3 regions of the Paenibacillus sp. FSL H7-0943 genome follow, and region 1 is predicted to be linked to each of the others. Evidence: riboswitches for the same ligand, from Rfam matches in the RefSeq annotation. Region 1 holds a riboswitch; each other region holds the start of a gene.
What was found. A riboswitch is a leader RNA that binds a small molecule or an ion and turns the genes downstream of it on or off. The one in region 1 is predicted to bind cobalamin.

Region 1 (4,280 bases):
TGAACGGCTTCCGCTAGCCTTTTACTACACAACTCAGCGTGAAGGGGGTCCGCTGGATTACGATGCGCTTCTGGAGCTGTTAAAGCGTAAAGCCGGTTCCGACAAAGAAATCATCTATCGGTTTTTTGCTTGGTCGCAAGGCAATCCTTTATTTACGGTTTCGAATAAAAAGCTGCAACCGGGTTACCGTAAGGCGATTCTGAAGTATTTCCTGAGCAGTGATCGTGAAGCGTTCAAGAATCGGGAATTCCGAAAGAACTATGTCGCGGCAGCTCGGCCTGCTCTGCAAAATGTGTACAATGAAGCCCGTTCCCAACTGGCTTCCCCGCTGGCGCGCTGGATCAGCCGCAGCCGATTTCGACTCTTAATCTCCGGCTCCATTACGGGTATTCTGGTGATTATTGCAATTATCGTATTCAGTATGCTGCGTCCGGATGATACGAAGACGGCTCTGCCGGGGACAAGCCCTGAGCCGACCCCTGTTCAGAGTGCAGGCAATATGCTGCCTCCAGCTTCAGTATACTTGAAGGATCAGAGCGTCGAAGGAGATAAGGGGAGCAGCATATTGGTGTTCACCTTCGCAAGTGCAGATGACTGTGTGCAGTTTCAACCGACTGAGATTAGTTTAATGTCTTCGTCTACAGAGATAGATAAAAGCTTTAAGGTCGCTGCCACGAATGGCACTTGTCCAGTGCCGTTAACGGATGGGACGGATGAGGGAAACACCGCTGACGAGTCAGATACCGCTGGCACTACTGGAGGAACAGCAGAAGGTGCAGATGCTACTAATGCTGTAGCTGATGCATCTCCGTCTCCTACGCCTTCCTCTGATACTGAGGACAGCACTGGGTTGCCTTCCGCAACAGCTGTGACTGAAGGTGAACAACCTTCCTATCAGGTTGAGGTTACATTGGAGCCTGGAGTGACAATTCTAGAGAAAAGTATGATCAAAGCCGGAAGATTTACACTGATCGTAGATCCCGATCCTAATATTCCACCAGCTTCTGATTCAAGTGCTGAACCCTCCCCAACTGCAAGTCCGGAAGGAACAGCAGAATAACAAGCTTTCTGAACAGCAATAACTACCGGAAGGTGGCGTATTGCTGTTCATTTTTTTGCTGCCCATACTAAGCTTTTCTATAGACATGCTATGTATTAATAGATATGATTATGGATGTCAAAATAAGATACTACATACTGGAAAAGGTGCAGACTCTATCAATCTAGTCGTCTGCTTAAAAGGGAAGTCCGGTGCAAGAGTCCGGCGCGGTCCCGCCACTGTATGTGCGGAGCGTTTCTTCTATAAGCCACTGCCCCGAAGGTAGGGTGGGAAGGTGAAGAACAGCGATGAAGCATTAGCCAGGAGACCTGCCTTTTTCGTGAGCGTTTCTATTCTTCGTGGGGTAAGAATGTGGAACATATACAGATGGACTGTTGGCAGGAAGCAAGCGCCGCAGCCTCAATTTGTAATCTTCCCTGACCGCCCTCCAAAGGGGCGGTCTTTATGTTATGCGTCTTATTCCCGGCAGTACCCATTCTTATACAGAAAGAGGTTAAACAATGAAGAAAATCATGTCTTCCAAGTTTGTAGCACTTGGGCTGGCCTTATTCATGGTCATTTCAATTCTAGGAACATCTCTTGCTCCGGCGGGACAAATATTTGCAGAAGCGAGCGCTGGCGCCGGTCTGGAGGCAACTGCTGCGGAGCGGATTAATGTTGCGGATGCGACTTATGCGGCTGCAGAATATCTCTTGAAAGGTGGCGTGCAATCGGATTGGCAAGCCATTGGATTAGCGCAAGCAGGGTACAAGCTGCCAGCTAGTTACCATTCAGAGCTTGAGAAAAAAGTAAAGGATGCAGCTGGAAATTTCGCCAATGTAACCGATTATGCTCGAATCGTGCTCGCAGTGAGAGCGATTGGTGCAGATCCTACTAGCTTTGCTGGTAACGGAACGACTCCTGGCTATAATCTGATTGAGAAAATTTATAATAACAGCAAGCTCAGTGAACAGACGCTTAATAATCCGGTATATGCTTTACTTGCGCTGGATTCTGGTAAATATAATATCCCAAGTGACGCGAAATGGACGGCGGATAAGCTCCTTACGGAGATTCTCTCCAAACAGAATCCAGATGGGGGCTTTGCACTAACCTCAGGCGCAAGTGAGCCTGATATGACAGCGATAACCTTGACGGCTCTGGCGGCACATAAAAATAATCCCGAAGCCTACTTAGCAGGGCTACAAGCCGTAGCCTGGTTATCCGCAGCTCAAGATAGCCATGGGGGTTACGGTGACAGTGCTGAAAGTAGCGCACAAGCAATCCTTGGACTCACATCCTTCGGAGTTGATCCTAGTGGATTAGAATACACCAAAAACAAAGTGGATCTAATGGAGAACCTGCTTAGCTATCGTCTAGCTGATGGTAGCTTCACCCATAGCCGTGGTGGAAGCAGTAATGTTCTGGCGACAGAGCAAGGGCTTCAGGCGCTGGTTGCCTATAATTTGCTGTATAAAGGAAGCAACAGTAAGCTATACGATTTTTCCAAATCCTCCATTCAGAGCTCACTCATCTACGCTCCAGTAACGATTGAGGGACCACAGGCCACGTTGGCACAAGGGTACGCCTATGCTGGCAACGCACTTGGAGCGTTAGAGAAGCTGGCGCTTCAAACGAACTTGCCGATCACGAATCCTTCGGGCAGTTATGTGACTGGCATCGGAAGTATTGCTGCTGGAAGCTTTGGTGGTTATGACGGATGGATGTATGTTGTATCGCGTGACGGAAAATGGATTAATCCCGATGTAGGCATGAGTGATTTTGTACTTAAAGATTCAGATCAGGTACTGGTTTATTATGCCGGAGACGACACTAAGCTTGTGGATTCCGTTACGCTTTCCAAAGCAAATCTTAAAGAGGGCGATTCTTTTACCGTCACTGTAACTAGTAAGACGTGGAAATGGGACGCTGCTACGAATACTTCCTCTCCTGTAACTGCAAAAGCTGCGGGTGTTCAGGTCCAAATTGGAGCTCACAAGGTAACGACGAATGCTAAAGGTGAGGCCGTATTCTCAGGAAATATGCCCGCAGGTGACTATACACTGACTGTAACTGGCTACCGTGAAGGTAAAGCCCCAACGATTGCTAAATATACAAAAGCTCTAAAGGTGATTTCTAAGAATGTAACAGCTTCGCTTACCGTTGAAGGCCCGGAAGGGTTGATTAGTGAGGGGACTTTAAAAGCCTCCAATGCCCTTGAAGCGTTGCAACAACTAGGGTCTACCGATGATTTTAAAGTAGATATCACCAAATCGTCTTATGGCAACTTTGTATCAGGTATCCATGGAGTTTCGCAAGGTACTTACGACGGATGGTGGAGCTTCGTGGTATCACGCGGCGGGGAGTGGATATATCCAAGTGTGGGTATGGATGCGTTCGAACTACAGGAATCCGATCGTGTGCTTGTCTATTATGCAGGAGAAAATACACAGGTTGTAGATTCTGTGGTGCTTTCCCCATCACAGCCAAAAGCTAATGAAGCTTTTACTGTAAAGGTTTCACAGAAAAAGTGGGTGTGGAATCAGGAAAGCTTCACTTCTGATCCGGTTATCTCACCGGCTGCAGGTGTGCAGGTTTCGATTGGTGATAAGAAGGTAATCACGAATGAACAAGGTGTAGCTGTTGTTGATGGGGGTCTCCCGGCAAATAGCTATACACTGACTGTTACCGGTTATACTAAAGACAGCGTACCGAGCGTAGCGCGTTATACTCAGTCTCTGACTGTCGGATCGTCTGTTATTGCTCCAGCAAAAGCTACCGCTACCCTCTCAGTGATTGGAGATAGCCGGAAAGGAACCATCCTAGCCAGTACAACAGTAGCTCTAAAAGAGGGCGAAACGGCTTATAGCTTACTAGTCAGTCAATTAGGGACTAAGGTAGTATCATCCGGCAACGCTGGAAGCATCTACGTGAAATCTATTGAAGGGTTGGCTGAATTTGATGGAGGCCCAAGCAGCGGATGGAAGTATAAAACGAACCGGGATGCGGATCCAAGCATCAGTGCAGACAGTTATATTTTGCAGAACGGTGATACTTTGTACTGGTACTATACCTCTGGAGAATAAGGAAGAGGAAGTTTGAGTAGGCGGGCACACTTGGATTCGGAGTAATAGCGGATCGGGTGCCCGTCCTTTTTATATTTGAGGAAAGTCGTTTTATGACAATATATACTTTTATTCGACACAATATTTAAAAAATCATCAAACTCTTAGCCCTTCCG
Region 2 (4,280 bases), 3.0 Mb from region 1:
CTGCCTTAAGCGGAAGTCCTTCACGTATAGCCGGCTCATCCACTTGAATCATTTCGATGCCTGCATCTTCCAACGCTTTTACTTCATGGCGAAGGGCAAGAGCAATTTGATTGGCTACCTCTTCCCGGCTGAGATCATCACGTACAAATGACCAATTGAGGATAGTTACAGGACCCGTCAACATTCCTTTAACCGGAAGCTTCGTCAACGATTGTGCATAGACACTTTCTTTAACAGTCATAGGCTGTATAAATGCAACATCCGCGTAGATCACCGGTGGCTTAACGCAACGGGAACCGTAGGATTGAACCCAGCCATTACTAGTAAACAAGTATCCGTCCAGCTTTTCTCCGAAAAACTCCACCATATCTGTACGCTCGAACTCACCGTGGACCAGAACATCCAGACCTAGCTTTTCTTGGAAGGTAATTGCATCCGCGATCTGCTCACGAACAAATCCATCATAACGCTCCTGATTCCAGACCCCTTTACGCCATTTCAATCTCGCCTGACGCACTTCTACTGTCTGCGGGAAGCTACCAATTGTAGTGGTTGGCAGAAGTGGAAGCTGCCATTTCTCTTGCTGCACCTTTAAGCGTTCAGCAAAAGGCAAACTGCGTTGGTCCGGCAAAGCTGCAAGTGCAAGCACTTGCTCCGCCACATCCTTACGACCACGCTCAGGTAGTGCGCGGAATGCTGCAATAGCTTCACGACTAGCGGCCAGCGCTGCTTTAGCAGCTTCTCCTTTATCTGCGAGGGCTGCTCCGAGCAAACTAAGCTCTGCAAGCTTCTCATCGGCAAAAGCTAACGCATTCTTAACTGTCGCCTTCAGCTTCACCTCACCTTGAACGGTGACTGGGACATGCAGCAGACTGCAAGAAGGCTGAAGAATAAGACGATCAAGCGGCACATGAACGCTGAGCTTTTCTACCAGTTGCAGCTTAGCGTCTAAATCGGAACGCCAGATGTTCCGTCCATCAATAATTCCGGCACCCAGCCATTTGTCCTTCGGCCAGCCAAGACGTTCGATAGAAGCCAGATTCGCTCCACCATCGTGCACAAAGTCAAGACCCAAGCCTTGAACAGGCAACTCTAGCAGTGCCTCCAACGGTTCAGCAGCTTCGAAATACGTCTGTAAAATAATATTCAAGCCCGGCACGGAGCCGGCAATTTCTGTGTATATCGAGTTAAGCAGTGTTAATTCTTCTTTACTTATGCCTGTAACAATCGCTGGCTCATCGATTTGTACCCAGCTTACCCCTTCTTGCTTCAGTTCCTGTAGCAGTTGAACATAGACTGGAACAAAACGTGCAGCAATCTTGGCGATATCTGCCGCTGCGTAACCTTTGGACAGCTTAAGGAAGGTATACAGACCTAAAAGTACCGGTTTACCTTCAATCCCTGCCTGCGATTTAGCAAAACGATAAGCCGCTAGAGGTTTATTTTCAGTCAGGCGTGGTGTTTGTGTGCCGATCTCTGGAACGATATAGTGATAGTTCGTATTGAACCATTTGGTCATCTCACAGGCAGTAGCCTCAGCATTACCACGGGCCATTGCAAAATAAAGATCAAGCCCGATGTCGCCGCCATCATACGTGTACCGTGGAGGTACAATTCCAAACATAACAGCCGTATCCAACACATGGTCATAAAAAGTAAAATCATTTACCGGAATAAGCTCAATTCCTGCCTCTTGCTGGGTCTTCAAATGCTGCAGCTGAATTGCTGCCATTTCGGAGCGGAATTGCTCCTCATTTATTTTCCCCTGCCAGTAGGCTTCCAGTGTCTTTTTCCATTCGCGGTTCTTTCCGATTCTCGGATATCCAAGATTGCTTACTTTTACTTTATTCGTCATCTCGATACACTCCCTCTTCCATCTCTTATTTCAAACTCCAAAGCTACTTGCTTTCCTATAAAAAAGAGCGCCCTTCCCTAAAAAAGTCAAAGGGAAAGACGCCCATGATATACCCATGGTTAACGTCTAACACCTCCCTATCTTCCGTAGGTGAAGCAGTGCTGTTGAAACAGGCAGGTCTCCTGGCTAGCGGCGTCAACATCTTGAGCAGTCTTCCCAGCAGTAGTAAATTGCCAGTGACCTCTGTTGCTCGAGATTCTTCCGTTACAGTGGCGGGACCGCATCGGCTTCGAACCGAATTTCCCTATTAAGCCTACCGAATTACTATTTTCCGGTCAGCACCTGTCTCCGATATCATTCATCATTTGAGTGTCTTAATCTGATGTCATCATACGTGAAAGCCCCAGCAATCTGCAATAGATTACTGGGACTTCTGTTATATCGATTCCTTATAACGGACTTAGAAAAATACGAAATATACTACAGCAGCAAGAATTATACGGTATATAGCAAACGGTAAGAGCTTGATACGATTGATCAGTTTTAAGAAGAATCGCATCGATAACAGCGCAAATAGGAAGGCACTAATAAAGCCTGCGATAAAAAACGGCAATGCATCCATGGTGAAATATTGCCAGTTTTTCATCAGTGACAACAGACTGGCACCTGCCATGATGGGTACTGCCATAATAAACGTAAAATCAGCAGCGGCACGATGGCTCATCCCGAGAAGTACGCCACCAGAAATCGTCGAGCCCGAGCGTGAAAATCCAGGCCATAACGAAAAACACTGTACAAGACCTACACCAAGTGCCTGTTTGTATGTAATCTGATCTACACTCTCAGTTCTGATCTTCTTCGGCCCAAACAGATCGGCAATAATCATTAATACAGCCCCAATCACTAGACCAATTAACACTGTTGAGGTAGAGAATAAATGCTCATCAATATAATCATTAAACAGAACACCTAACACACCTGCAGGCACTAACCCTACCAGAACCTGAGTCAGCTTGAGATGCCCGCCCTGCTCCAACTGCGGTAGCTCCTCTGTTACAGGATCCAACTGCTTACGGCTGAAACGCTTTAAGCCTAACAAATCAATGAACCGATTTCTAAAAATCACAACAACCGCTAATATTGAACCCAGTTGAATAACTACTTTGAAGGTATTTGCCGTATATTGTCCAAATAACTCCTGTGATTTCAGCCACATATCATCAACAATAATCATATGACCCGTGGAGGATACTGGAGCAAATTCGGTTAAACCTTCAACAAGCCCCAAAATAATGGCTTTAATAATCGTTAATAGCTCCATGTGTTTCCCTCCTTTTTAATAGTCATTTCTATTATCAGTCCTCTACCCGCTTAGCCCTCAGTGTTCATTCTCCGGCTGCGTTTGCGGAAGTACAGAAACCCAAGGATAACTAATCCGCCAGCAATTAGTACATAGACTACATTGGAGTACACATCCATGTACATGGCAATGTCTTCCCAGGATTCGCCCAATGCCGCGCCAATAAGCACAAGCAGCAAATTCCATCCCAATGTGCCAATCGTTGTGAAGATCATAAATACTCCAAATTTCATGCCCGACATTCCCGCCGGAATCGAAATCAGACTGCGGACCAGCGGAACCATCCGACAAAACAATACAGTCCAGTAGCCATATTTATCAAACCAGGCGTCAGCCTTGTGGATATCTTTTTTAGTGACGCGAATTAGGCCCCCCCAGCGTTCAACCAGTTTCTCTAACCGGCTCACATCCAATAATCGGCCAATATAATAGAGAATTACTGCACCCAGTAGTGAGCCAGCCGTGGCAGCAATGATTACACCAGGGATCGTCAAGCTCGTCGTAGTCGTCATAAATCCTCCAAAGGGCAGGATCACTTCTGAAGGAATTGGTGGAAATATATTTTCAAAGGCCAGCATCAGAAAAATACCGAAGTAACCAAACTGCTCCATAAAATCTGTAATCCATGCTTGCATCTTGTTACCCCCATTTCTCATATCAAGTTCTTCTTCAGGTTGCGTAAATAGCGGCTGCGAATAAAAAAGAAGTATAGTCCTTGAACAGCCAAATATCCGAGTAACACCGCGCCTGTCTCCGTTGCGATAGATAAGTAGAACAACCGTTGAAGCGCAATAAAGGCAAACACACTGTGTAAAATAGCTATTCCGACCGGCACAAAAAACAACAAAGACAGCTGAATCGTAACTATTCGATTGAGTTCTTTATCCGTAAGCCCCATCTTGGACAAAGTGGAATATTGATTGCGATCATGATCAAGATCGGTATATAACCGGAAGTAAAGAAAGCTGCCTGCCGCAATAAAAAAGACAGTACCCACCAGCAAGGAAGCAAAAAGCATTGTGTTATACAATGTTTTCTGAAGTTCAAACAGCGTGCCGCTGATCA
Region 3 (4,280 bases), 540 kb from region 1:
TTATGCCAAGTATTATTGCTTTAATTACATCAGTCATTAGTGCATTCTCCCCTTTCGGAAATAAAATCATTTAATTTCCAGTATAAGGGAGACACGTAAACTTCCCCATCGATTAACCTAACAATATTCAATTCAGAATGACATAATTGTCACATTGCTCATTATTCCAGTCTTAAGTAACTCCTTTATTAAACTATCCTTTCCCGTTAGCATAACAACAGTATCAAACATTAAATTCAACCTGTATCAATAAAAAATCCGTTAACCTTCTGAACTTGCTGCCCGTTATTTTGGATAATCAAGTTCAGAGCATACAGCAGATATGAATACCGAAACGTAACTTCCATTTGATCATTCTGCAGCCGCGTGCGTGGAGCCTCAATGACCATCATGATTCCAAAGCGCTGAGAAACCACACAGAACCGCCACCCCGACCAAGAATAGGGGGTCCTTTTTTTGGCAAAACACAAAATATTAAGTATAATGTTATTGTCGAAACGCTAAGGCGTCTGTACAGGATGGCTACCTGGCACTGATGATGGCAGGCCAAGCGCTTTATAAAGTTTTCTTTATGTGTATTTATACTTTAGGAGCGTGGTTATCTATGAAAATTAATATTACCGCACATTTTAACATTGATATTACTTTATCTCTTCATCTGTTAGCCGTAGCCAGTCTTGCTTATGAACTCAGTTCACTGACGAGCTCGTGAAATTCGAGCGAAAAGTATCTGTACTAAGACACCTTGTGGTGTCTTTTTTTATTTTTATAGTAATTACCATCTAACCGATCTGCCCCCGCAAGAGAAAAGCAGCTTATGCTGCTCCTCCTCCACCATTCTTCATTCTGATTGCTGTCAGCTTGCGCCACACCTTCCGTCTGCTCGACAGTGACCACTAGTCATACCGTTTTCATTAGCGATTTCGCGCCATGTCTTATCTTCCTTGATACGTTTCTCCAGAAGAACAGGGAACGGCATTGGCTGTCCATCATATTCGACTTCAGGAAAGATTAGGCCATTCATCAATAAATATCACCCTGGGTACTTATTCACATGTTCTCCCCAACTTGCAGGAAGCAGTGCCCCGATGTATCTGAGATTCTATTCTAGGAACCCGAAAAGAAGTGGAGAAAATTGACGAGACACCCACTTTACTCGGATAAAGGGTAGAAGAATGGAAGAAGTCAGGGGGATTTAACGAAAAATGGCACGGTCCCGGAATCCCGGAAAACCGCGCCATTGCGCCATTCTTAGATATGCTGGTGAAGGGAATTGAACCCCCGGCCTACGCATTACGAGTGCGTTGCTCTACCCCTGAGCTACACCAGCTTAACGCTGTTTTTCTGTCAAACAAAAAATATTATACAACTTCCAGCCAGAAACGCAAGCCTATTTCTCCCTGTTTTCCGCCCTTCTAAAATGCTAATCCACCTGTAGCTTACGCTCCACAGACTCTAACTTTCCACGGCTAGTAGAGGGTTTATCGCGGCGGTCGTCTATTTTAAGTGAGGTAGAGACACGTTCTGCACCTGCGGCAAAAGGAGACTCATGCAAAGCTTCTACCGCGGCAAAAATGCGTTGCAGAGGCCCTTCGATGATCGTCCCCATGGACGTAAGTTCATAAGTAATCCCTTCTACTGTCTTCAGCACCCGCTGCATATCCGCAACATAGCTGCTAAGACTGGTACTGCCTGTTCCAATTGGAATAACTGTAACTTCAGCAATAGGCATGAGAATACCTCCTCGAAATTTTATAGTAGCTGTCTCCTCCCATTGTAACAATTCCACCGCTCTGTCACAAACTAAGCAAGATTATCCTCCCTTATCTCTTCTATTTCTTCTGATTACTCCAAAATATGACTTTGGGCTAAGGGTATTTTCTCATGAGCAAATTCTAGGGTCATCTGCACTATATTTATGGACTCTTTGTGGCATCTTTTCGGACAATTTATGAATCATTTCGCATCTCCCTGTGGATCAATTGTGGATTACTTATGGACAGCCTGTGGATCATTTGTGGAGTACTTTTAAAGAACCCGCTCCCCGCGCGGGTTTTCTAAAAAACTGTTTACAAACACAACATCTTGGGTTATTTTTATCTAACGACAACAAAATATAGTGGAGACAGGCGCTTTGATCCTTAACCGGATTTAGAGCTTAATAGGGAAGCGCGGTGAGAATCCGCTGCGGTCCCGCCACTGTAACCGGATGGCCTTCTTAAGCTTCTGGGAAGCTTGAGAATCCACATCTCCCGGCAAATGCCACTGAGGGTTAGGAACACCCTTGGGAAGGCGCCGAGAGATCCCACGGAAGCCAGGAGACCTACCTGTTTCGACGACACCAACTATTGATGCCTGCGAGGAACAGGGATGGTGTCCGCATGCGGTCATCTGCGTAGAGACCTCTGCAAATATCCGTGTGGATATTTACATAACGCATCGGGCATTTTCTGCCATCCTCGGGTAGGGGATGCTTTTTTTATGTAATCTGAACAAATATACGACTGCTTATAGCAGTCCAACTTCTTATGGATATATGGATTTGATGATAGATGTTTTTCTTTTATACTGAGAGGAGAGCTGTACAATGACGTTGTTGGAGAGACAATTTAATGGAGTAGAAAATGCACGGGAAGTTCTTTTAGAAGAGCTCATTGATTTAGGCCGGGATATTATCGACAGTCGGGATATGGACCTATTGCGCGAGAATGCCAATTTGAATGGAGAGAGTTTCTCCGGTAAAATGAGCAAGTTCGGCAGTGAATATTCAAAATGGTACGCCCGCAATTTTACGATGCCGCCACAGCTAGTGCAGGCTATTGATGACAATGTCGTCTATGTGCATGATCTGGATCAATACGCGATTGGAACGACGAACTGTATTTTTATCCCGTTTGATAAACTTCTCCGTGAAGGTTTCAATACCGGCAACGGCAGCGTTCGTCCTCCGAACTCAATAATGACAGCTATGTCTCTGGTAGCGATTATTTTCCAATCCCAGCAAAATGCTCAATATGGTGGTGTATCCGCCAATAAACTCGACTATGATCTGGCACCTTATGTAACCAAATCCTTCGCCAAGCTGTTCCGCAAGGGTCTGGATTATTTTGAAGAAGGACAAGCTGATGAATCTTTGGGCGAGATTACGATGAGCCGGACCGATCTGGCGGAGTTATATCCAAGAGCGTTCCGTTTTGCACTAAAGGAAACCGAAATCGAAACTCTGCAAGCGGCTGAAAGTATGGTACATAATCTGAATACCATGTCCAGCCGATCCGGTGGACAAATACCGTTTACCAGCATCAACTACGGTACTTGTACTTCACCAGAAGGTCAGCTTGTGATCAGTTCTCTGCTAACCGCAACTATGAACGGACTTGGCAGCGGAGAAACACCGGTGTTCCCGATTCAAATCTTCAAATGCAAGCAAGGAATCAATCAACAGCAAGGCGATCCTAACTATGAACTGTTCCTAAAAGCGGCTGAATGTTCTGCGCGCAGACTATATCCAAACTTCGCTAATCTGGACGCTCCGCTCAACTTGCAGTATTATGATCCAAGTGATCCTGATACGGAGTTCGCTACAATGGGCTGCCGAACCCGAGTGCTCGGTGACCGTTTTGGGCGTAATCATTGCTCTGGGAAGGGCAACCTTTCCTTTAATACACTGAATCTGGTTCGGCTAGGTCTGGCACACGGCACAGTAACAGGCAGACGTACCATCGCAGACGAAGCTGGCTTCTATGAAGATCTAAATCATTACATGGATATTGCGCTGGAAGGACTTCTTCATCGCTTCCACATCCAAACCGCACAAAAAGCTAAAGCTTCCGATTTCATGATGCGAGAAGGCGTCTGGGAAGGCGGCGAACATCTTGCACCTGATGACACTGTAGGCGATCTGCTGAAGCATGGCAGTCTGTCTCTTGGCTTCATCGGTATGGCGGAATGTATGAAAGCTATGTACGGTAAACACCATGGCGAGGATATGGAAGTTCATGCCAAGGCGCTGGCTATCGTGCGTCATATGCGGGACTATTGCGATCGGAAAAGTGAGGAACTGGATCTTAACATCACCCTGTTCGCAACTCCAGCAGAAGGTTTGTCCGGTAAATTCACCAAAGTTGACCGCAAGGTACTGGGTTCCATTCCGGGCGTAACCGACCGTGAATATTATACGAACTCTTTTCACATCCCTGTATACTTCGATCTGGGTGCTGCTCAGAAGATCAGCTTGGAAGCTCCTTTCCATGAATACTGCAATGCCGGGGCTATTTCTT

Region 2: another riboswitch for cobalamin. It lies ahead of metE (5-methyltetrahydropteroyltriglutamate--homocysteine S-methyltransferase); the one in region 1 lies ahead of NSQ55_RS04720 (DUF4430 domain-containing protein).
Region 3: another riboswitch for cobalamin. It lies ahead of NSQ55_RS02430 (anaerobic ribonucleoside triphosphate reductase); the one in region 1 lies ahead of NSQ55_RS04720 (DUF4430 domain-containing protein).

Annotation. Positions count from the first base shown of each region.
Region 1 covers NZ_CP150148.1:1,092,053-1,096,332, forward strand. The annotation lists gene NSQ55_RS04715 (glycosyltransferase) at 1-1,060, shown strand, start outside; cobalamin riboswitch at 1,188-1,391, shown strand; gene NSQ55_RS04720 (DUF4430 domain-containing protein) at 1,561-4,125, shown strand.
Region 2 covers NZ_CP150148.1:4,955,009-4,959,288, forward strand. The annotation lists gene metE (5-methyltetrahydropteroyltriglutamate--homocysteine S-methyltransferase) at 1-1,855, opposite strand, end outside; cobalamin riboswitch at 2,010-2,216, opposite strand; gene NSQ55_RS21780 (undecaprenyl-diphosphate phosphatase) at 2,316-3,176, opposite strand; gene NSQ55_RS21785 (DedA family protein) at 3,227-3,850, opposite strand; gene NSQ55_RS21790 (FtsX-like permease family protein) at 3,868-4,280, opposite strand, start outside.
Region 3 covers NZ_CP150148.1:550,175-554,454, reverse strand. The annotation lists gene NSQ55_RS02455 (undecaprenyl-diphosphate phosphatase) at 1-37, opposite strand, end outside; gene NSQ55_RS02450 (hypothetical protein) at 237-416, opposite strand; gene NSQ55_RS02445 (hypothetical protein) at 857-1,024, opposite strand; tRNA gene NSQ55_RS02440 (tRNA-Thr) at 1,259-1,330, opposite strand; gene NSQ55_RS02435 (MTH1187 family thiamine-binding protein) at 1,424-1,732, opposite strand; cobalamin riboswitch at 2,111-2,346, shown strand; gene NSQ55_RS02430 (anaerobic ribonucleoside triphosphate reductase) at 2,588-4,280, shown strand, end outside.